4 regions of the Streptomyces lunalinharesii genome follow, and region 2 is predicted to be linked to each of the others. Evidence: riboswitches for the same ligand, from Rfam matches in the RefSeq annotation. Region 2 holds a riboswitch; each other region holds the start of a gene.

Region 1 (5,301 bases), on a different contig from region 2:
CAGGACCCGCGCGCCCTGGCCTGCGCCCGGGAGAACACCGCCCGGCTGGGCGTCGCGGACCAGGTGGAGGTCGTCGAGGCCGACCTCTTCCCGGCCGGTCGCGCCCCGCTGGTCGTGTGCAACCCCCCGTGGGTGCCCGCCAAGCCGACCTCTCCCGTGGAGCACGCGGTCTACGACCCCGGCAACCGGATGCTGCACGGCTTCCTGGGCGGGCTCGCCGACCACCTGACCCCGGGCGGCGAGGGCTGGCTGATCCTCTCCGACCTCGCCGAACACCTCGGCCTGCGGGCGCACGCCGAACTCCTCGACGCGTTCGCCGAGGGCGGTCTGACCGTCCTGGACCGGCTCGACATCGCCCCCCGCCACCCGCGCGCCCAGGACGCCGCCGACCCGCTCCACGTGGCCCGGGCCGCGGAGGTCACCTCCTTGTGGCGGCTGGGCGCGGCGGACTGACGGGGCGGGGCCCACAGTGGCCCAGCCCCCTCCCGCGCAACCGGGCCCGGCCCCGCCCGAACTCCGCCACTTCCGCCCGCCGTTGTTCCCCGGCGGCCCGCACCCGGCATCCCTCCCCCGCGGCGTCCGGCGCGCGGCCGCGACCGCGTTCGGTGTCGGTGTGCGGCCGACTCCGTGGGGCGGGCCGGGAGACGAAGGGGGACACGCCGAAGATGCCGCCGGCCGCACACCGGGCGGAATCGGACGCCGGCCGCCCGGCCTTCCCGACCACCCGGCGAGCACCCCCGCCCATCAGGCACGATGGACCCATCATGAACCTCGACGACCTCGTGGCCCGGGCCCGCCGGCTCGCCGCTTCGGCGACGCCCGGCCGACGCCGGCTGCTCGGCATAGCCGGGCCGCCGGGCGCCGGAAAGTCCACCCTCGCCGTCCGACTGGCGGCGGAGCTGACCGGCCAGGCCGTGCTCGTGCCGATGGACGGCTTCCACCTCGCCGAGGCGGAGTTGCGCCGCCTGGACCGCACGGACCGCAAGGGCGCGCCGGACACCTTCGACCCGGCCGGCTACGCGGCCCTGCTGGCCCGGCTGCGCTCCCCGGAACCAGGCACGCCCGTCTACGCGCCGGCCTTCGACCGCCGCATCGAGGAGCCGGTCGCCGGCAGCATCCCGGTGGCGCCGCACATCCCGCTCGTCATCACCGAGGGCAACTACCTCCTGCTGCACTCCGACCCCTGGGCGGGCATCCGCGAACTGCTCGACGAGGCGTGGTACGTCGAACTGGACGCCCAGGAGCGGGTGAGCCGGCTGATCGACCGGCACGAGCGGTACGGCCGCCTGCGGGTCGACGCCGAGGACTTCGTCCGCACCTCCGACGAGGCCAACGCCCGCCTGGTGGCGGCCACCCGCCCCCGCGCCGACCTCGTCGTCTCCTTCACCACCGACGAGGCGCCGCCCCCACTGGACGACTGACCCCGCCCGACTCCGCCCCGCCGCACGGCACTTCACCCGCCCGCGACGGCCCCTCAACACCCCTTCCGAAATGACATCACGGATGCCATCATGACAGCATGGATGTCATCACGGGGTGGGGGAACGGCACATGGAGGGGACCATGGGGCGGGACGCGGGGCGGGACCTCGGGCGGGACGACGCAGCGGACGACGCAGCGGATTCCCCGGCGGCCGTAGCAGGCGCCGCCGAGGAATCCGAAGAAGTCGAAGCAGTCGAAGTCTCCAAAGCCGCCGAAGCAGCTCAGGAAATCGGGGTCGCGCAGGGGGACGCGGGGATCGCCGAGGAGCTGCTGTACGACGTCATCCGGCGGCTGCGGCCGCTCCAGCGGACGATCGTGCGCGCGGCGGAGCGCACGCTGGACGGCACCGGTCTGACCGCCGGCGAGCGCACCCTCCTCGACGCGCTGCGCACCCACGGCCCGCGCACCGTGCCGCAGTTGGCGCGCTCCCTCGACCTGGACCGCCAGCCGGTACAGCGCTGGGTGAACCACGCGGCGGAGCTGGGCCTGGTCGTGACGACCGCCAACCCCGCGCACCGCCGCTCGTCGCTGATCCGGCTCACCGACGAGGGCACGGCGATGATGCGCGGGGTCCAGGAGGCCGAGGCGGGGGAACTCCGCCGCGGGCTCGCCGACCTGTCGGCCGGGGAGGTCCGCACGGCGCTGCGGGTGCTGGACCGGATCGGTGAGGAATTCCGGCACTTGGCGGACGGCTCGCGCGTTCCACCGGAGGAAAGCGGCGATCCCGATGAGCGGGACACCGCCGCACCGGTCACCGCACACGTCCCCATACCGCCTCGAACCGGCCACGGACCAGCGGCGCCCACCCGTCCGACCGACCGCCCGACGCGCACAGAACGGCCCGCAGAATGACGCACGACTTCCAGGCCTGGTCCGAGATCGACAACGACACCGTGCCGGTCGACGACGGCGAGCTGTTCTACGAGACGGCCGGCTCCGGGCCCGCGGTGGTGCTCCTGCACGACGGGATGCTCGACCAGCGCATGTGGGACGAGCAGTTCGCCTGGCTGGTCAACTCCGGGCTGCGGGTGGTCCGCTACGACTTCCGCGGCCACGGCCTGTCCTCCACGGTGACCGGAGACTGGGCCAACCACGACGACCTGGTGGCCCTGCTGGACGCGCTCGACATACCGCGCGCCGTCCTCGTCGGCCTCTCGCACGGCGCCCGGGTGGCGCTGGACACCGCGCTCGCCCACCCCGACCGGGTCACGGCCCTCTTCCTCGCCTCCCCCGGCATCAGCGGTCGCGCCTTCACCGACCCCTTCCTGCTGGAGCACATCCGGGAGCAGGTCGCCGCGCTCGACGAACAGGACGGCGTCGAGCGGTTCGTGGAGCACTTCCTGCGGATGTGGGTGGACGGGCCGCACCGCGCCCCGTCCGGCGTGCACTCGGGCTTCCGGGAGCGGATGCGCGCCTCCGCGTCCGCCAATGTCGAGGTGCACGCCGACGGCGCGGGCGCGGGCATGCCCCTGGAGGTCGGCGCCTTCGACCGCCTGGGCGAGATCCGGGTGCCGACCACCGTCCTCGACGGCGACCTCGACTCCTCCGACATCTCGGCGAACGCCCACGCCATAGCGCTGGCGGTCCCCGGCGCCCGCCGGATACGGGTACCGGCCGCAGGTCACATGGTCAACTTGGAGAACACCCCGCTCTTCGACCACGAACTGCACGCGTTCCTCTCCGCCCTGGCCCTGTGATCCGAGCCGCCGGCACCCGGTGACGGCCCGCACCGGCCACCGCGCGTGGCCGGTTCTCACGGGTGCCCGCTACAGTGACCGGGCCGTGGTGTTCGGGAAGACCGGTGCTGGACCTCGTGTCCGAAGCCGGCGCGGCCCTCGCCACTGTGATCGGGGAGTTTCCGCCCCTCTGCGTGCGCGCCCAGTGCGCGCACGGCGCCACTGACCGCAGCCTGCGGCCGGGAAGGCGGGGCGGACGCGGGCACCCGTAAGCCAGGAGACCGGCCACGGCATCTCACGAAATCATCCACGAGGTGCTGGAGCGTGATGGCCGGATGGCCCTGTCCACTGATACCCCGGACGACTTCCCTTCGTCCCGCAACTCCCCCGTCCTCGGCATACCCGGATCCCCCGGGTCGTTCCGCTGGCAACGTCGCGACACGGTCCGCACCGCGGGACTGATGGCCGTGATCGCCGCCCTGCACGTCGTCGCCTTCGGTGTGCTCTTCCTCCTGGTCGTGCCGGGCCACTACACCGTCGGCAGCCAGGTGTTCGGTGCCGGGCTCGGCATCACCGCCTACACCCTGGGCATGCGGCACGCCTTCGACGCCGACCACATCGCGGCGATCGACAACACCACCCGCAAGCTGATGGCCGACGGCAAACGGCCCGTCTCGGTGGGCTTCTGGTTCGCCCTCGGCCACTCCAGCGTGGTGGTCGCGATGGCCGCGCTGGTGGCGGGCGGCGCCCAACTCGCCGGCACGCTGATGAACGACGGCTCCCGGGCGCACCAGACGCTCGGCCTCCTGGGCACGACCGTGTCCGGTACCTTCCTCTACCTGATCGCCGCCCTCAACCTGGTCGCCCTGCTCGGCATCCTGAAGGTGTTCCGGGCGATGCGCACGGGCACGTACGACGAGCAGGAGCTGGAAGCGCAGCTGGATTCCCGCGGGTTCATGAACCGCGTCCTGGGCCGGCTCACCAAGTCCATCAGCCGCCCCGGCCAGATGTACCCGCTGGGCTTCCTCTTCGGGCTCGGCTTCGACACCGCGACCGAGGTGACGCTGATGGTGATGGCGGGCAGCGGCGCCGCGGCGGGCCTGCCCTGGTACGCGATCCTCTGCCTGCCGCTGCTGTTCGCCGCCGGGATGAGCCTGTTCGACACCCTCGACGGCACCTTCATGAACTTCGCGTACCAGTGGGCGTTCGCCAACCCGGTGCGCAAGGTCTACTACAACCTCACCATCACCGGGCTGTCGATCGCGGTCGCGTTCCTCATCGGCACCATCGAGCTGGTGACCGTCCTGCACGACAAGCTCGGCCTCGACGACCCGCTGACGGGCGGCATCGCCTCGCTCGACCTGAACAACGTGGGCTTCCTCATCGTCGGCCTGTTCGTCGTGGTGTGGGCGGCGGCGCTGGTGTACTGGCGACTGGGCGGCGTCGAGAAGCGCTGGACCGCCCGCTCCCAGGACGCACCGGCCACCGCGGACGCCCTGCCGGCGCCCGGCACGCAGGGGTCCGACGCCCCCTAGTCCCGGCCCCGCACCGGAAGAACACCGAACACCACGACCGCGTGGTGCGGCCGTCCCCACTGCCCGTAGGGGACGGTCGCACCACGCGGTCGGTGTCCGTGCGGGCCGCGCCTCAGGTGGCCGAGCCGGCCGCCGCGCCGGTCAGCAGGTCCGGGCCCCAGCGCTGAAGCGCCGCCGCCAGGTCGAGGGGCCGCAGCCGGTCCGCCTCGTCCGCCCCCGGCCAGTCCGCCCGGGGCACCCGCCACATCACCTCGAACTCGTTGCCGTCCGGGTCCCGGGCGTAGAGCGACTTCGAGACCAGGTGATCGCTGGCGCCGACCAGCGCGCCCCGCTCCCGCAGCCGCGCCGCGATCGCCGCGAGGTCACCGAGCGTCCCGACCTCCCAGGCCAGGTGGTAGAGCCCGATCCGGCCGCTCTCCGGGCCGGGCGCATCGGGCCCCACCGCGAACAGGCCCAGATCGTGGTCGTTGTCCGAACCGGGCGCGCTCAGGAAGGCCGCCCGCCCCGGAATCTCCACGTCCACCGTGAACCCCAGCACCTCGGTGTAGAACGCCACCGACCGTGCCACCTCACGGATGTACAACACCGCATGGTTGAGCCGCCGAACC
Region 2 (5,301 bases):
GGGGCGCTCGCCGCCGTGGGACTGTGGCGGCGCGTGCGAAGCACGCCCGACGGGTTCGTGCCTAGGCGGGTGATCGCATCCCGCGGCTTCCTGGCGGCCGGGCTCATCGGTGGGACCGTCTTCGCCGGCTACTACGGGGTGCTGTTCCGCGCCCCGTCCCTGATCGAGCAGGCCACGGGCGGTGGCCCCCTGGAAGCCGGCGTGCTCTTGGTCCCGGCCGCCGCCTGCTCGGTGCTGGCCGGGCGGCTCGTCGGCACCTTGACCGACCGGTTCATCGGCTGGCAGGTGTCGGCCGGGCTTGCGGCACTCACCGTCGTCGGCGTGCTCGTGGTCGCGATCTTCACCGGGCCGATCCCCGTTGTCGTCGGCATGGCGTTGACCGTGTGCGGGTTCGCCGGCGCCCAAGCCGTACTGGTGAGCCTCGCGCCGGACCTGGTCGGCGCGGACGACCGCGACACCGCACTGGGCCTGCTCAACTTCATGAACGCCCTGGGTGGCGGGATCGGTCCGGCCGCTGTCGCGGGTCTGTCCGGCATCGTGCCGGTGCCGGTGGCCCTCGCCGTGCTCGCGGCACTCCCCCTGGCCGGACTCGTCCTCAGCCTGACCCGGCGCCCTACCGCCGACCGCCGCCCCGAACCCGACGCCACGCGTGGGAGCCCGCGATGACGGTCCACCCGCAACTGATCCGATAACGCCTTGACCAGTAAGGAGCCTTGCCATGTCCGCCGAGCCGTTCGAGGTCAGCATCACCGAAGCCGAGATCGCGGACCTGCGGGAACGATTGCGACGGACACGGTGGCCCGAGCGCGAGCCGGTGGACGACTGGTCACAGGGTTTGCCGCTGGCGTACGCGCAGGAGCTCTGCCGCAGCTGGGCCGAGGACTACGACTTCGGGTTCGCCGAGCGGCTGAACGCGTTCCCGCAGTACCGCGACACGATCGACGGGCTGGGCATCCACTTCCTGCACGTCCGCTCGCCGGAGCCGGACGCGTTCCCGCTCGTGCTCACGCACGGGTGGCCGGGTTCGGTACTCGAGTTCCTACAGGTCCTCGGCCCGCTGACCGACCCGCGCGCGCACGGCGGTGACCCGGCGGACGCGTTCCACGTGGTCGCGCCGTCGTTGCCCGGGTACGGCTGGAGTGACAAGCCCTCGACGACCGGGTGGGGCATCACGCGCACCGCGCGCGCCTGGGACACGTTGATGGTCTCGCTGGGTTACGCACGGTACGGCGCGCAGGGCGGTGACTGGGGTTCGGCGGTGTCCGGCGCGCTGGGCGAGGTGGCGCCCGAGCGGGTCGCCGGCGTGCACCTGAACCTGGGATCCGTGGCGGCGGGCACGTTCGACGACCCGACGCCCGCGGAGCTGGCGAATCTCGAGGCCGAGAAGGAGATGCAGCGCACCGGCCGGGGGTACTCGGCGATCCAGGCGACCCGACCGCAGACGCTCGGCTACGGCCTCACCGACTCCCCGGCGGGGCAGGCCGCCTGGATCGCCGAGAAGTTCTGGGCGTGGACGGACAACGACGGCCATCCCGAGGACGCGTTGTCGCGGCAGACGATCCTCGACGAGATCTCCGTCTATTGGTTCACCGCGTCGGCCACGTCGTCGGCGCGCCTGTACTGGGAGAGCTTCGCCAACTTCCGAGACAAGGTGACCGCGCCATCCGGGCTGTCGGTCTACCCGCGCGACATCACCCGCCCGTCGAGGCGGGAGGCCGAGCTGCGCTTCACCGACCTGCGCTGGTTCGAGGAGCTGCCGCATGGTGGCCACTTCGCCGCGCTGGAGCAGCCGGAGTCGCTGGTCAAGCAGGTGCGCGGGTTCTTCCGCCTGTTCCGCTGACGGTCCGTGCCATCCCCTGGGAAGCCCGCGCCCGGGGGATGCTGCGTCCAGGTCCCGGAAGGGGCGCAGGCACGTTCTCCCCGGGAACGCCAGAGGGCCCCCCGACGGTGTCGGAGGGCCCTCTCGGTACGGGCGGTGTCACTGTGGGGCGGGCACCGCCGCCCCGGGTGCGGCCGTCGCGGGCCGGGGGTGCAGCAGGCGTTCGGCGAGTTCGCCGAAGAGCAGCCCGAACGCGCCCCAGAGGGCGGTCTGGATGGCCAGGGCGCCCAGCCGGAACCGCCACAGCAGCGCGGCCGGGAAGTCCTTCGGCACCTCGTTGATGACCGGGAGGAAGGCGTACGCCAGCCCGACCGCCACGGCGAAGGCGGCCACCGCGACGACGGTCGCCCACCAGGTGCCCAGGCGGGGTGCGAGCCGCTTGCCCAGGAGGGTGGCGCCGATCGCCAGCAGCACGCTGAGCAGCATCATCAGGAAGTACAGGGTGGTGCGCTGGCCGATGGTGTCGGGGTCGCCGACGGACGGCGGGTTGGCCGGGTACTTCAGGAACGGCACGACGTAGACGGCGAGCAGCGCGCAGCCGGACAGCAGCAGGGCGGTGGCGCGCGGGCCGAAGCGGCCGACGCGGCCGAGGGCGAAGCAGAAGGCGAGCGCGGCGATGCCGCCGAAGGCCACCCCGTAGACCAGGACGCCGGTGGCGAGGCCGGCGGTGGACTGGAGGGAGCGGGAGACCACTTCCATTTCGTGCTCGTGGGAGTGGGCGTCCTCGAAGCTGATCGCGCTGTTGACGCTGGGTTCACCGAGGAGGTAGGCGACGACGAGGGCGAGCACGCCGGCGGCGAGGCCGGCGAGCATGCCCCGGACGAGGAGGTTTCTGACCGTTGCGGAGTTCATGGGTGTGCGGCGTCCCTCGCGTCAGTGGCAGGGGAAGCCGAGCAGGTGGCGGGCGTCGTGCACCCACTCGTGGACGTCCGTGCCGTTGAACACGGAGGTGGCGCCCTGTTCGGCGCCGACGAAGTACAGCAGGACGAGCATCAGGATGCCGAAGAAGACCGCCCAGGGCGCTATCGCCTTGAGCGGCAGCGGGGCGGGTACGGCGGTGGTGGCGGTCGGCTGGGCGACGGACTGCGCCATGGCAGGGCCCTCCTCTGGGAGTTCGCGTCCCATCTCGGTGGTGCATTGGACGGCGGCTGCGGGTCTGACTCGCGGACGCTCCCGGCGCGCGGGGGCGTCTCGTTCACAGTGGCGCGACCGTGCCGGATTCCCACCGGCTTCCGCCTCGCCGTCGTCGATATCGAGGAGACGGTACCGCGTGACAGGGGCATGGCCAAGACCGGGCCGCCGGTGGGTGCGCGGTTGTCGAGGCGGGCGGCGCGGCCCGTGGTCGTGCAGGTCAGTGGCGGGTGGCCGGCGGCGAGGCCGGCGTCCGCACGGGCCGCTGGCGTGGCTCGTCGGCGGGCGAGGGCGCCGCACGGCCCGCCCCGAGGTGAACAGCCGTGCCGCGGCGCCCTCTTGGCCCGCCCCGGGCGAGCACGAACCGGATGTCGCCCCTCCGGTACTGTGTCCGCATATTCACCATGTGTGAACACGGCGTCCGAATAGCGAACGTTCCCGTCGCTCACGCACCGTGTCGCCGCACACTCGTGGGCTCAATGATCGTCTCAAGCAACGAACGGGCACGCCCATGACTCGGAGTACCACCCGGTCACCCCAGGACTCCCCGCGGGCCGTGCAGGACCCTGCACCCCCGTTGTCCCACGGCCTCAAACAGCGCCACCTGTCGATGATCGCGCTCGGCGGCGTCATCGGCGCGGGACTCTTCGTGGGGTCCGGGGTCGGCATCGCCACCGCCGGACCGGCCATCGTCCTCCTCTTCGCGGCCACCGGCGCACTGGTCATGCTGATCATGCGGATGCTCGGGGAGATGTCCGCGGCCCGGCCGTCCACCGGCTCGTTCTCGGTGCACTCCGAGGCCGAACTCGGCTCCTGGGCGGGCACCACCTCGGGCTGGATGTACTGGCTGATGCTGTGCGCCGGCGTGGCCGCCGAGGCGACCGCGGCGGGCGCCATCATGCACTCCTGGGTGCCGTTCCTGCCGGCCTACGGCTGGGTCGCGGTCTTCATGGTGTTCTTCTGCGCCAGCAACCTGACCGCGGTCAAGAACTTCGGCGAGTTCGAGTTCTGGTTCTCCACCATCAAGGTCACCGTGATCGTGGCGTTCCTGGTGCTGGGCGTGCTCGGCATCCTCGGCGTGTTCGGGAACGCCCCCGGCACCGGCAACCTCACCGACCACGGCGGGTTCTTCCCGACCGGCGCCGCCGGCCTCGCCGCCGGGCTGCTGACCACCATCTCCGGGTTCGCCGGGCTGGAGACCGTCACCATCGCCGCGGCGGAGTCCGACAACCCGAGCCGCAACGTGGTCCGCGCGGTCCGCACCGCCGTCTGGCGCATCGCCGTCTTCTACATCGGCTCCATGGCCGTGGTGGTCACCCTGGTCCCGTGGAACGACCCGAAGGTCGCCACGGCCGGCCCCTACGTGACCGTGCTCGACCGGCTGGGCATCCCGGCGGCCGGCACGATCATGCAGGTCGTGGTGCTGGTGGCACTGCTCTCCGCGATGAACGCCAACATCTACGGCTCGTCCCGCATGGCGTACTCGCTGGTCACCCGGGGCCAGGGTCCGCGGATCCTGAGCAAGGTGACCCGCGGCGTGCCGGCCGCCGCGGTGGTGGCGTCCTGCCTGTTCGGCTTCGCGGCCGTCATCGCCGGCATCATCTGGCCGACCACGGTGTTCGCCTGGCTGCTGAACATCGCCGGCTGCTCGGTGCTGGTCGTCTGGACCATCGTCTGCCTCACCCAGCTGAAGATGCGCCGCCGCCTGGAGCGCGAGTCGCCCGAGCTGCTGCTGGTGCGGATGTGGGGCTTCCCGTACCTGACGTGGGTGGCGCTGGCGGCCATCCTCGGCGTCTTCGCGGTGATGGCCACCTCCTCGGACGGCCGTCACCAGCTCCTCGGCACCGCGGTCGTAGTGGCGGCGCTGATCGGCGCGGACCGCCTCAAGCACCGGCGCGACCTCCGTACCCCCCAGCCGTAGTCGCCACCGCGACCGGCACCGCAGCGGCCCGCCCCTGGACAGCCTCCACGGGCGGGCCGCCGCGCGTGCGGCGGGTGTCCGTACCGTCGGACGGCACCGCGGGGGTCGGGACGGGGCCCGTCGCCCCGCTCAGCCCGTGGTCACGGCGAAGAGCACCAGGAACGCCACCCAGCACAGCGCGACCAGCGCGGCGCCCGCCACCTCGGTGCGCCTGCGCCGCGCCCGGTCGGGCACCAGCCAGAAGGCGAGGACCCGGTTGATCAACGGCAGCAGCAGCCAGGTCAGGATGGCGACGCTCAGCACGTTCGAGAGGAACAGGCTGAGGTATCCGGGCACGCCGAGCGCGTCGAAGCGGGACCCCACGGTGAGG
Region 3 (5,301 bases), on a different contig from region 2:
GGCGCCGCGGGACTCCGGGGTGAGCCAGCGCGGACCGGCCGGGCCGGTGCCGACCACGACCACCTCGCCGCGGTCCGCGGCCACCGGCTCCGGCTCCTCCGCGGCGGTGGCGATGCGGCTGGGCACCACCGCGACGGAGAAGTACGGCACGGAGTCGGCATCGACGTCGCAGAACGCGCCGGTGCGCTCCCCGGCCATGGTGGCGCGCTCGACGTAGCGGGCCTCGGTGAGCCGGCCGGAGCGCTCCAGCGCACGACGGACACCGGGGAAGGTGCGCCCGAGCTTCATCACGACGGCGGAGTCGGTGGCGCTCAGACGCGCCGTCAGCTCCTCCTCGGACAGGGTGCCGGGCAGCACGGTCAGCACCTCGTCGGCCTCGGTGAGCGGGGTGCCCAGGCGGGCCGCGGCGGCACTGATGGAGGTGACGCCGGGGATGACCTCGGTCGGATAGCGGTGGGCCAGCCGCTTGTGCATGTGCTGGTACGAGCCGTAGAAGAACGGGTCGCCCTCGGAGATCACCGCGACGGTGCGGCCGGCGTCCAGGTGGGCCGCGAGCCGCGCCGCCGCCGCTTCGTAGAACTCGTCCAGGGCCCCGCGGTAGCCGCCGGGGTGGTCGGTCGACTCGGTGGTGACCGGATAGACCAGGGCTTCCTCGACGTGGTCCGGGCGGATGTGCTGCGCCGCGATGGAGCGCGCGATCGACCGGCCGTGCCGGGCGCTGTGGTAGGCCACCACGTCGGCTTGGGCGATGACCTCCACCGCCCGCACGGTCATCAGGGACGGGTCGCCGGGGCCGAGGCCGACGCCGTAGAGGTGGCCGCTGGGCCGCTCCGGGGACTGCGCGGCCGACGGGTCCGTCGTGCCACTGCTCGCCTGCTGCTCGCTCACGCCTACTCTTCCTCGCTCGCCAGGGCGTTGATCGCGGCCGCGGCCATGGCACTGCCGCCGCGCCGCCCGCGCACCACGATGTGATCCAGCTTCGACGGGTGGTCGATCAACGCGTCCTTGGATTCGGCCGCGCCTATGAAGCCGACCGGGATGCCGAGGACCGCGGCGGGGCGGGGCGCCCCCTCCTCGATCATTTCGAGGAAGCGGAAGAGCGCGGTGGGTGCGTTGCCGAAGGCGACGACGGCGCCCTCCATCCGGTCCCGCCACAGTTCGAGGGCGGCAGCGCTGCGCGTGGTGCCCATCCGGGCGGCGAGCTCCGGGACCGACGGGTCGCCGAGGGGGCACAGCACCTCGTTGTCCGCCGGCAGCCGCTTGCGGGTCACCCCGCTGGCAACCATCGTGGCGTCGCACAGGATCGGCGCACCGGCCCGCAGTGCGGTGCGCGCACTGGCCACGACGCCCGGGGTGAAGGCCAGGTCGCGGACGAGATCGACCATGCCGCAGGCGTGGATCATCCGGACCGCGACCCGGCTGGCGTCGGCGGGCAGTGCGGAGAGATCCGCCTCGGCGCGGATGGTGGCGAAGGACTGGCGGTAGATGGCCGCCCCGTCCTTTTCGTAGTCGAACGCGGTCACTGGGGCCTCGGGGTGGTGGGTTGAGGGGTGGAAGAGGGCGGGGCAGCCGGAGGGGCGCCGGATGCGCTCGGCGTTTCACGTGAAACGACGCCCCGCCGGGGTGTTTCACGTGAAACGGTGCCCGGCCCGGGTGTTTCACGTGAAACCGGCGGCCGGGCAAGGGACTTGGGAGGCACCGAGGTGGTCCGATAGCCGTCGGGCGTCGCCAGTACGTCGACCCAGGCACCGTGCGGATGGCCGCACCGCCGCTCGCAGCCCGACCAGTGGACGGGCAGCCCACCAGGCGCACCCGAACCGTCCGCCGGAACCGTTCCGCCCCCGGCGAGCACGCCCGCCGCATCGCTCCGCACGTCGGTACGGGACTTGGCGCAGCCGGGCAGGCCGGTGCAGGCCGTCACCCGGCGCCAGGGGGATGCCGGGTCGGTGATCAGGCCGGCGGCGCCGAGTTCGCGCAGCCGCCGGGACGCCGCCGCGCAGGCCAGGCCGGGGACGACGATGCCGCGCCACGGCGTGAGGCGCAGTGCGCCGGCGCCGTCCTCGGCGGCGATCCCGGTCAGCAGCCGCCACTGGGCCGCGGTCAGCCGGCCGAGCGGCGCCAGGACCGCCAGCGCCCGGCGACCGTCGGGCCCCTCGACCGGGCCGGGGGCGGTGGCGTCGGCGAAGGGCGCGGCCGGCCCCGGGGCCAGGGCGTCCCAACGCTCCACGTGCTCCGCGGCGATGCCCGCGGCCCGCAGCGCACGCTGCACCTCCTGGGCGGTCAGCGGTCGTGCGGCGGGCAGCTCACGGATACGCCAGGCGCCGCCGCCGCGCTCCGCGGCGGCGGTCAGGAAGACCTCGGCGGCTATCAGGGCCGCCCGCGGGACGTCGTCCGCCGCGATCCGCAGCGCCGCCCGGTCGTCGCCGACCCGGAGCAGCGCTCCCCACCCGGACGCGGCGCCCGGCGCGTACCCGGCGGCCGGCGGGTCCTGCCGGCCGGATTCTGCGAGCAAGGTCACATCGCCGCCCAGGCCGGCCACGTCGCCCCGACCGTCGTCGAGGACGAACAGGAAGCGGCCCGAAAGTCCCGTCGCGGCGTCGCTCGCGCAGAGCAGCGCGTCCAGGCTCCGGGCCCACAACCGCACGTCGGCGGGGGTGTGCCGGTCCAGTCCGGCCAGCGGAGAGGCCAGCACGTTGCGGATCCGCTCATGGCGTACGGAGGGCAGCAGCCCGGCGTCGGCGAGGAGGTCGGCGAGGTGCCGGCCACAGTCGTCGGGCAGGCCGCGCAGTTCGACGTTGCCGCGGGAGGTGAGCGAGAGGTGCCCGTCGCCGAGGCGTTCCGCGGCGTCCGCCAGAGCCGTGGCCTGGCGGACCGTCAAGTCCCCGGCGGGAAGCCGCACTCGGGCCAGGTTCCCGTCGGCTGCGGAGTGCAGCCGCAGCGCTCCCGGGCAGGCGTCACCGCGGTCCCGAACGGGCGGTTCGGCCCGGTCGGGGCGTGGTGCAGGGGAGGGCGGCATGGCGGCGAGCATACCTACGTCGGTTTCGCCCGGAACCGTGGCGAGGGGGCGTGGAGGGCGGCTCCGAAAGGCCCGCTCCCGCGGTCCGGCCGCAGCCCTTACTATGCAGGTCGGCGGGTCGGCTGACCCGCCGGACGCCAGCGACGGCGCCAAGGGAGGAAGCCCGGTGAGAATCCGGCGCGGTCCCGCCACTGTGAACCCGGCCACCGCCGGGTGAGCCAGGAACTCCCGCCGTCCATACGACCACCCGGGGCGTGGACACCCCGAGGAAGGGCTGCGCCGTGATCCTGCTGCTGTCGACGTCCGACACCGATCTGCTCAGCGCACGGGCGGCCACCGGCCCCGTGCCGTACCGGCTCGCCAACCCCGCCCGACTCGACGTCGCCGAACTCCCCGGACTTCTCGAGGGCACCGACCTCGTCGTCGTCCGGCTGCTCGGCGGCATCCGCGCCTGGCAGGACGGCCTGGACGTGCTGCTGGCCGCGGACCAGCACCGCCCGGTCGTCGTGCTCACCGGCGAACAGGCCCCCGACGCCCAGCTCATGGAGGCGTCCACGGTTCCGGTCGGCATCGCGGCCGAGGCGCACGCCTACCTCGCGCACGGCGGTCCGGCCAACCTCTCCCAGCTGGCCTGCTTCCTCAGCGACACCGTCCTGCTCAGCGGCCACGGCTTCGAGCCGCCCGCGGCCGCCCCGTCCTGGGGCCCGCTGGAGCGTCCGGCGTCGGAGGCGGCCGGCCCGACCGTGGCGGTGCTCTACTACCGCGCCCACCACATGAGCGGCAACACCCGCTTCATCCACGACCTGTGCGACCAGGTCGAGCGCGCCGGCGGCCGTTCGCTGCCGCTGTACGTCGCGTCGCTGCGGGCCCCCGAGCCGGAGCTGATCGAGGAGCTGCGCGCCGCCGACGTCATCGTCACCACCGTGCTGGCCGCGGGCGGCACCAAGCCCGCCGAAGCCTCCGCGGGCGGCGACGACGAGTCCTGGGACGCGGGTGCGCTGACCGCCCTGGACGTGCCGATCCTGCAGGCGCTCTGCCTGACCGGGGCGCGCGCGGCCTGGGAGGAGAACGACGAGGGCGTCTCCCCGCTCGACGCCGCCTCGCAGATCGCCGTGCCGGAGTTCGACGGGCGCCTGATCACCGTGCCGTTCTCGTTCAAGGAGATCGACGAGGACGGGCTGCCGGTGTACGTCGCCGACGCCGAGCGCGCCGCCCGGGTCGCCGGCATCGCCGTCCGGCACGCCCGGCTGCGCCACATCCCGGCCGCCGAGAAGCGGCTGGCGCTGGTGCTGTCGGCGTACCCCACCAAGCACTCCCGGATCGGCAACGCGGTCGGTCTGGACACCCCGGCGAGCGCCGTCGCGCTGCTGCGCCGCCTTCAGGCCGAGGGCTACGACTTCGGCACCGAGCCGGTGCCCGGCCTCGCGTCCGGCGACGGCGACGAGTTGATCTACGCCCTCATCGAGGCCGGCGGCCACGACCAGGAGTGGCTGACCGAGGAGCAGTTGGCCCGCAACCCGGTCCGCATCCCGGCCGCCGACTACCGCCGCTGGTACGCCACGCTGCCGCAGGAGCTGCGGGAGTCGGTGGAGGAGCACTGGGGCCCGCCGCCGGGCGAGATGTTCCTCGACCGCAGCCGCAACCCCGAGGGCGACATCGTGCTGGCCGCCCTGCGCCGCGGCAACCTGCTGATACTGATCCAGCCGCCGCGCGGCTTCGGCGAGAACCCGATCGCGATCTACCACGACCCCGATCTGCCGCCCTCGCACCACTACTTGGCGGCCTACCGCTGGATCGCCGCCCCCACCGCCGACGGCGGGTTCGGCGCCGACGCCATGGTTCACCTCGGCAAGCACGGCAACCTGGAGTGGCTGCCCGGCAAGAACGCCGGCCTCTCCGCCGCCTGCGGTCCGGACGCGGCGCTCGGCGACCTGCCGCTCGTCTACCCGTTCCTGGTCAACGACCCGGGCGAGGGCACCCAGGCCAAGCGGCGGGTGCATGCCACGCTCGTCGACCACCTGGTGCCGCCGATGGCCCGCGCGGACTCCTACGGTGACATCGCCCGGCTCGAGCAGCTGCTCGACGAGTACGCGGCGATCTCCTCGATGGACCCGGCGAAGCTGCCCGCCATCCGCGCGCAGATCTGGACGCTGATCCAGGCCGCCAAGCTCGACCACGACCTGGGCCTGGACGAACGCCCGGACGACGACGGCTTCGACGACTTCCTGCTGCACGTCGACGGCTGGCTCTGCGAGGTCAAGGACGCGCAGATCCGCGACGGCCTG
Region 4 (5,301 bases), on a different contig from region 2:
ACCCGGCAGCGGCTGCGCCGGGTTCTGCTGCCGCGCGGTGGTGCCAAGGGGCGGCGCCGCACGCTGTCCTGGCACGGGGTGGTCGGCCTGTGGGCCTCGATCGGCCTGCTGGGCCTGTCCGCCACCGGCATGACCTGGTCGCAGCACGCCGGAGCCAGCATCGGCGCGCTCCAGGACGCGCTCGGCGGCAGCACCCCGGCCGTGTCCACGGCCCATCCGTCGGGCGGCCACGGCACGCACGCGACCACCGGCGCGAAGGACGTCGGCATCGACGCGGTGGCCGCCGCCGCGCACGACGCCGGGTTGCGGGGACTGCTCGTCATCACACCGCCCACCGCAAGCGGATCGGCGTACGTCGTCAAGGAGAACACCCGTTCCTGGCCGGAGCGTCAGGACTCGGTGGCCGTCGATCCCGCCACGGGCGAGGTGACCGCGAAACTGAAGTTCGCCGACTACCCCGTCCTGGCCAAGCTGACCCGCTGGGGCATCGACGCCCACATGGGTCTGCTGTTCGGCCTGGCCAACCAGATCGCCCTGGCCCTGCTCGCCGTCGGCCTGATCGCCATGGTCCTCTGGGGGTACCGGATGTGGTGGCTGCGCCGGCCCACCCGCTCGGGCGGTCCCTCCTTCGGGCGGGCACCCGCGCGCGGTGCCTGGCGCCGGATACCCGGAGCGGTCCTGGCGCCGGCCGTGGTCGTGATCGCCGTGGTCGGCTACTTCCTCCCGCTGTTCGGACTGCCCCTACTGGCCTTCCTCATCGTGGACTTGACGGTCGATGCCGTGCGTCGGCGACGCCTCGGGGCGGCCGCGTGATCGCCGCGACCGGCTTGCGCTGGCTGCTCAGCGCGCTCTTCGCCCTCCCCGCGCTCTACGGCCTGTGGTCGGGCCTGGCCCCCGGCAAGCCCGCAACCCACCGGGTGGACCACCTGCTGCACGCCGCCATGGGACTGGCGATGATCGCGATGGTGTGGCCGTGGGGCATGGACCTGCCGGCGGGGCCGCAAGTCGTGCTCTTCGTCGCGGGTGCCCTGTGGTTCGCCGGCGCGGCCCTGTTCCGCGCCGACGCCTCGCACCGGGCGAAGGCGTCCTTGGCCGCCCTGCCGCACGTCGTGATGATGGGCGCGATGGCGTGGATGGTCGCCGCGATGGACCCCTCCGGCATGACGGCCACCGGGGGTGGGGGAGCCATGGCCGACATGCCCGGAATGGACATGTCGGCATCCGTCGGCGCCGCGACGATGCACCTCACCGGCACGGGCCAGCGCCTGGCCGCCGTTCTGCTCGCCGTAGTCCTGGCGGTAGTGGCCCTGCGCTGGTTGGCCCATGCCTTCGACGTGGCGCGATCCGGCCGCGCGGACGGTTCGGAGGCGGCCGTACGCCACGTCGGCGGTGCGCTCGATCCGGCCTGCCATGCGGCCATGGGCCTGGGCATGGCGGTGATGTTCGCCCTCATGGCGTGACCGGGCGACGACCCGGTGGAACGCAGGGCGGCAGGGCGGCAGGGCGGCAGACGGTAGGACGGACCGCGAGGCGGCAGGACGGCCGGGCGGCACGGCGGCAGTGGAGCGCAGGCGACGGCTGCCCCCCGCCCCGTCCCGGTCTCCTCCCCGCCACGCTGCCGGACCAGCCGGACCAGCCGGACCAGCCGGAGTCCGGACGTCGGCGCGGAGGTCCCCTTGAACTGGCCTCCCCGACCGCCTCGTTGAGCGATATGCGCACTTCGACCACTTCGTGAGTCGTGAGGTGCACAGCTGGCTCAAAGGTGCGCCCTCTTGTGCGCGCACGCGCCCCCTGGTTGCACAGCTTACGCAACTGCGCAAGGTTGTCGAGGGGCGATTACCGGCCTACCGTTTTTGCCGCCGTGGTGTTCGGGAAGACCGGTGCGGAACCGGAGCGGCCCTCGCCACTGTGATCGGGAAGTCCTCTTACCACTCCCGCCCAGAACGGCGGGCGCCACTGGGCATCACGTGCCCGGGAAGGCGGGTGCGCGGACGCTTGACCCGTAAGCCAGGAGACCGGCCACGGCACCGCATGACGACCCATCCACGAGGTGCTGGAGAGGCTGCCTGATATGCCCCTGCTGGAAAACTCCCCGAAGCCGCACTCCGCCGGATCCACCCTCCCGCCGCATTGGCAGCGCTCGGACTGGATACGCACGGGGGTCCTGTTCGCGGCGATCGCCGCCCTGCACGTGGTGGCCTTCGCCATCCTGGTCACCCTGGTCGCGCCGCACCACTACACCGTCGGCAAGCAGGTCTTCGGCGTCGGACTCGGCATCACCGCATACACGTTGGGCATGCGGCACGCGTTCGACGCGGACCACATCGCCGCCATCGACAACACCACCCGCAAACTCATGGCCGACGGCCAACGCCCCATCTCCGTGGGCTTCTGGTTCGCCCTCGGTCACTCCTCCCTCGTACTGGCACTGGCCGGTCTCATCGCCGCCGGCGCGAAGGTCGCCGGCACCCTCGTCGACGAGAACTCAGGCACCCGCTTCACCCTCGGCGTCATCGGCACCAGCCTCTCGGGCACGTTCCTGTACCTCATCGCCGCCCTCAACCTGGTTGCACTGGCCGGCATCCACCGGGTCTTCAAGGCCATGCGCGCCGGGCAGTTCGACGAGCACGAGTTGGAGAAGCACCTCGCCAACCGCGGGTTCATGAACCGGATCCTGGGCCGCCTGACCAGGTCCATCAAGCGCCCCGGGCAGATGTACCCGGTCGGCGTGCTGTTCGGCCTGGGATTCGACACCGCCACTGAGGTGGCCTTGATGGTCATGGCCGGATCCGGCGCCGCCGCGGGCCTGCCCTGGTACGCGATCCTCTGCCTGCCCCTGCTGTTCGCGGCGGGAATGAGCCTGTTCGACACCCTCGACGGCACCTTCATGAACTTCGCCTACAACTGGGCCTTCGCCAACCCCGTGCGCAAGGTCTACTACAACCTCACCATCACCGGGCTGTCCATCGCGGTCGCCTTCGTCATCGGCACCATCGAACTCGTCGGCGTCCTGCACGACGACCTCGGCTGGCGGGACGGCGTCACCGACTGGGTCTCCGCCCTCGACCTCAACAACGTCGGCTACTTCATCGTCGGCCTGTTCGTCGTCGTCTGGGCCTGCGCCCTGACCTACTGGCGCCTGGCCAAGGTCGAACACCGCTGGAGCGCCAAGTCCACCGGAACGAACTGAACACCACGGCAGGCACCTGGCTCCTGCATCGGGCTCCGGCAGTGCGTCCGGGGCCCGATGCGGTTCGGCAACAGGCCACGGCCCGGCGGCGCGCCGGGCGGCTGCCGTCGGGCCGCTCAGTCGAGTTCGCTCCGGTGACGTCGGAGCAGCGCCGCGACCGCACGGCGCAGGCAGCCGGACGCGTCCGGGGCGACGCCGGACTCCTCGTCGATGTGGAGGGAACACCCGTCCTCGGCCCCGTCCTGGGACCGGGCATCGCCGTTCGGCGCCTGGCAGCACCTGTTCGCGGGATCGCTCACCAGCTGCGCGAGTTCGTCGAAGAACCGCCGGTCGTGTTTGACCTGTTGGGCGAGTACGCGGAGGCGTGCGCTCTGACCACCGACCTGGCGCCGACTGGCCAACAGCTGTTCGTACTCCTCCAGAGGCAGCGCGACGGCCGTACGGCCGCCGAGCGTGATCCGGCGTGGCGGGCGATGCCTGGCCACTACGTTCCTCCGTTCGTCGCCTCGCCCCTGGGCTTCGGGCGGTGCACACCAAGACGGTGACCGTCGCGATGCCTTGCGCAGGGGAACGTGCTCGCCGGCGCCACCACCCTCACTCCCCTCCGTCCTCGACGTCCGTGTCGACGATGCGGAGCAGGTAGGTGTCCATGATCCAGCCGTGTCGGGCCCGTGCCTCGCTGCGCAACTGCCTGATCCGGTCGGCGACTTCGTGCACCGGACCGGCGACGAGGAGTTCGTCGGGGGTACCGAGGTAGGCGCCCCAGTAGATCCAGACGTCGTCCGCCTCGAACTGGGTGAACGCTTCGCCGGCGTCCAGCATGACGACGATGTCGCCGTCGTCGTTGGCGCACACGTCCGGGAGCCTGCGGCCGGGCGTGATGTGCAGGGGGCGGCCGACCTGGTTCAGGGGGATGTGGTGGCGGGCGGCGAGCGCGGAGACGCTGCTGATGCCGGGCACCACCTCGACCGCGAAGGAGACCGCTCCCCGCGCCTCGACCTCGGCGAGGATGCCGAGCGTGCTGTCGTAGAGGGCCGGATCGCCCCACACCAGGAACGCGCCGGTCTCGCCCGCGGCGAGCTCGTCGGTCAGCAACCGCTCGTACACGTCCGCGCGGCGGCCGCGCCAGTCATGGACGGCGGCGGTGTAGCCCGCCCGGTCCTCGAGCCTGAGCGGGCTGCCCGTGGGAGCCAGCGGCCGGGCCCTGGTCCTGCTGTCCGGCGGCTACGACTCCCCGGTGGCCGCCCACCGTGCCATGCGCCGCGGCCTGGCCTGCGACTTCGTGCACTTCAGCGGGGCTCCCTACACGAACCCCTCGTCGGTGTACAAGGCGTACGCCCTCGCCCGCGAGTTGAACCGCTACCAGCCGGCCGGCCGGTTGCACGTCATCGCGCTGGGCAAGGCCCAGAAGCAACTCGCCGTGGCCGGCGCCGGCCGATTCCAAGTCGTCGCCCAGCGGCGCCTGATGGTGCGCACCGCCTCGGTGTTGGCCGTGCGCACCGGGGCCCAGGCCCTGGTCACGGGCGACAGTCTGGGGCAGGTGGCGAGCCAGACACTGGCCAACCTGGTCGCCGTCGACGAGGCCGCCGACCTGCCGATCCTGCGTCCGCTGATCGGCTGGGAGAAGCAGGAGATCATCGACGAGGCCCGGTCCATCGGCACGGCCGACGTCTCGGTGCTGCCCGACGAGGACTGCTGCCGACTGCTCGCCCCGCCGCGGGCCAGCACGCGGGCCGAACTTCCCCGGCTACGGGCGGTGGAGAAGCGCCTCGACCTCGACGAGGTCACCGAGGCCCTGCTGGGCAACGTCCAGGTGATGCTGCCGGGGGAGGACGCCGGGGCGGCGAGGGTCGTGGAGGTGACGGCGGAGGTCGGGCGCCAGGTCGACGACGGTGGGAGGTAGCCGGCTGGATGCGGAGCCGCCGTCCTACCGTCGGGTCCGCCGCAGCACGCAGTCCCCGCACAGCCCTCCGCCCGGCACGCGGTAGTACAGGCAGCAACTGCGCCGGGAGAATGCGGGGCCGGCGGGATCCAAGGTGCCCGTGTCGCGCAGCAGTGGGTCTTCCAGCACGGCCGCCGCCAGTGCCACGGCCCGCTCCGCCACCTCCCCG

What was found. A riboswitch is a leader RNA that binds a small molecule or an ion and turns the genes downstream of it on or off. The one in region 2 is predicted to bind cobalamin.
Region 1: linked by a shared signal. The riboswitch ahead of nicT (Nickel transporter NicT) and the one ahead of ABD385_RS38645 (CbtB domain-containing protein) in region 2 are both predicted to bind cobalamin.
Region 3: linked by a shared signal. The riboswitch ahead of cobN (cobaltochelatase subunit CobN) and the one ahead of ABD385_RS38645 (CbtB domain-containing protein) in region 2 are both predicted to bind cobalamin.
Region 4: linked by a shared signal. The riboswitch ahead of nicT (Nickel transporter NicT) and the one ahead of ABD385_RS38645 (CbtB domain-containing protein) in region 2 are both predicted to bind cobalamin.

Annotation. Positions count from the first base shown of each region.
Region 1 covers NZ_BAAARK010000022.1:80,773-86,073, reverse strand. Annotated here, with positions in the region: gene ABD385_RS28155 (methyltransferase) at 1-453, shown strand, start outside; gene ABD385_RS28150 (nucleoside/nucleotide kinase family protein) at 765-1,421, shown strand; gene ABD385_RS28145 (MarR family winged helix-turn-helix transcriptional regulator) at 1,552-2,334, shown strand; gene ABD385_RS28140 (alpha/beta fold hydrolase) at 2,331-3,179, shown strand; cobalamin riboswitch at 3,249-3,462, shown strand; gene nicT (Nickel transporter NicT) at 3,494-4,693, shown strand; gene ABD385_RS28130 (VOC family protein) at 4,806-5,301, opposite strand, start outside.
Region 2 covers NZ_BAAARK010000060.1:8,150-13,450, reverse strand. Annotated here, with positions in the region: gene ABD385_RS38660 (MFS transporter) at 1-666, shown strand, start outside; gene ABD385_RS38655 (epoxide hydrolase family protein) at 719-1,840, shown strand; gene ABD385_RS38650 (CbtA family protein) at 1,979-2,731, opposite strand; gene ABD385_RS38645 (CbtB domain-containing protein) at 2,753-2,971, opposite strand; cobalamin riboswitch at 3,028-3,165, opposite strand; gene ABD385_RS38640 (amino acid permease) at 3,522-4,931, shown strand; gene ABD385_RS38635 (antibiotic biosynthesis monooxygenase) at 5,061-5,301, opposite strand, start outside.
Region 3 covers NZ_BAAARK010000005.1:112,357-117,657, reverse strand. Annotated here, with positions in the region: gene ABD385_RS10040 (precorrin-2 C(20)-methyltransferase) at 1-888, opposite strand, end outside; gene ABD385_RS10035 (precorrin-8X methylmutase) at 891-1,523, opposite strand; gene cobG (precorrin-3B synthase) at 1,520-3,028, opposite strand; cobalamin riboswitch at 3,114-3,263, shown strand; gene cobN (cobaltochelatase subunit CobN) at 3,298-5,301, shown strand, end outside.
Region 4 covers NZ_BAAARK010000006.1:305,029-310,329, reverse strand. Annotated here, with positions in the region: gene ABD385_RS12785 (PepSY-associated TM helix domain-containing protein) at 1-813, shown strand, start outside; gene ABD385_RS12780 (DUF5134 domain-containing protein) at 810-1,460, shown strand; cobalamin riboswitch at 1,846-2,038, shown strand; gene nicT (Nickel transporter NicT) at 2,072-3,190, shown strand; gene ABD385_RS12770 (hypothetical protein) at 3,307-3,675, opposite strand; partial or broken gene cobF (precorrin-6A synthase (deacetylating)) at 3,785-4,351, opposite strand; partial or broken gene ABD385_RS12760 (tRNA sulfurtransferase) at 4,347-5,093, shown strand; gene ABD385_RS12755 ((2Fe-2S)-binding protein) at 5,118-5,301, opposite strand, start outside.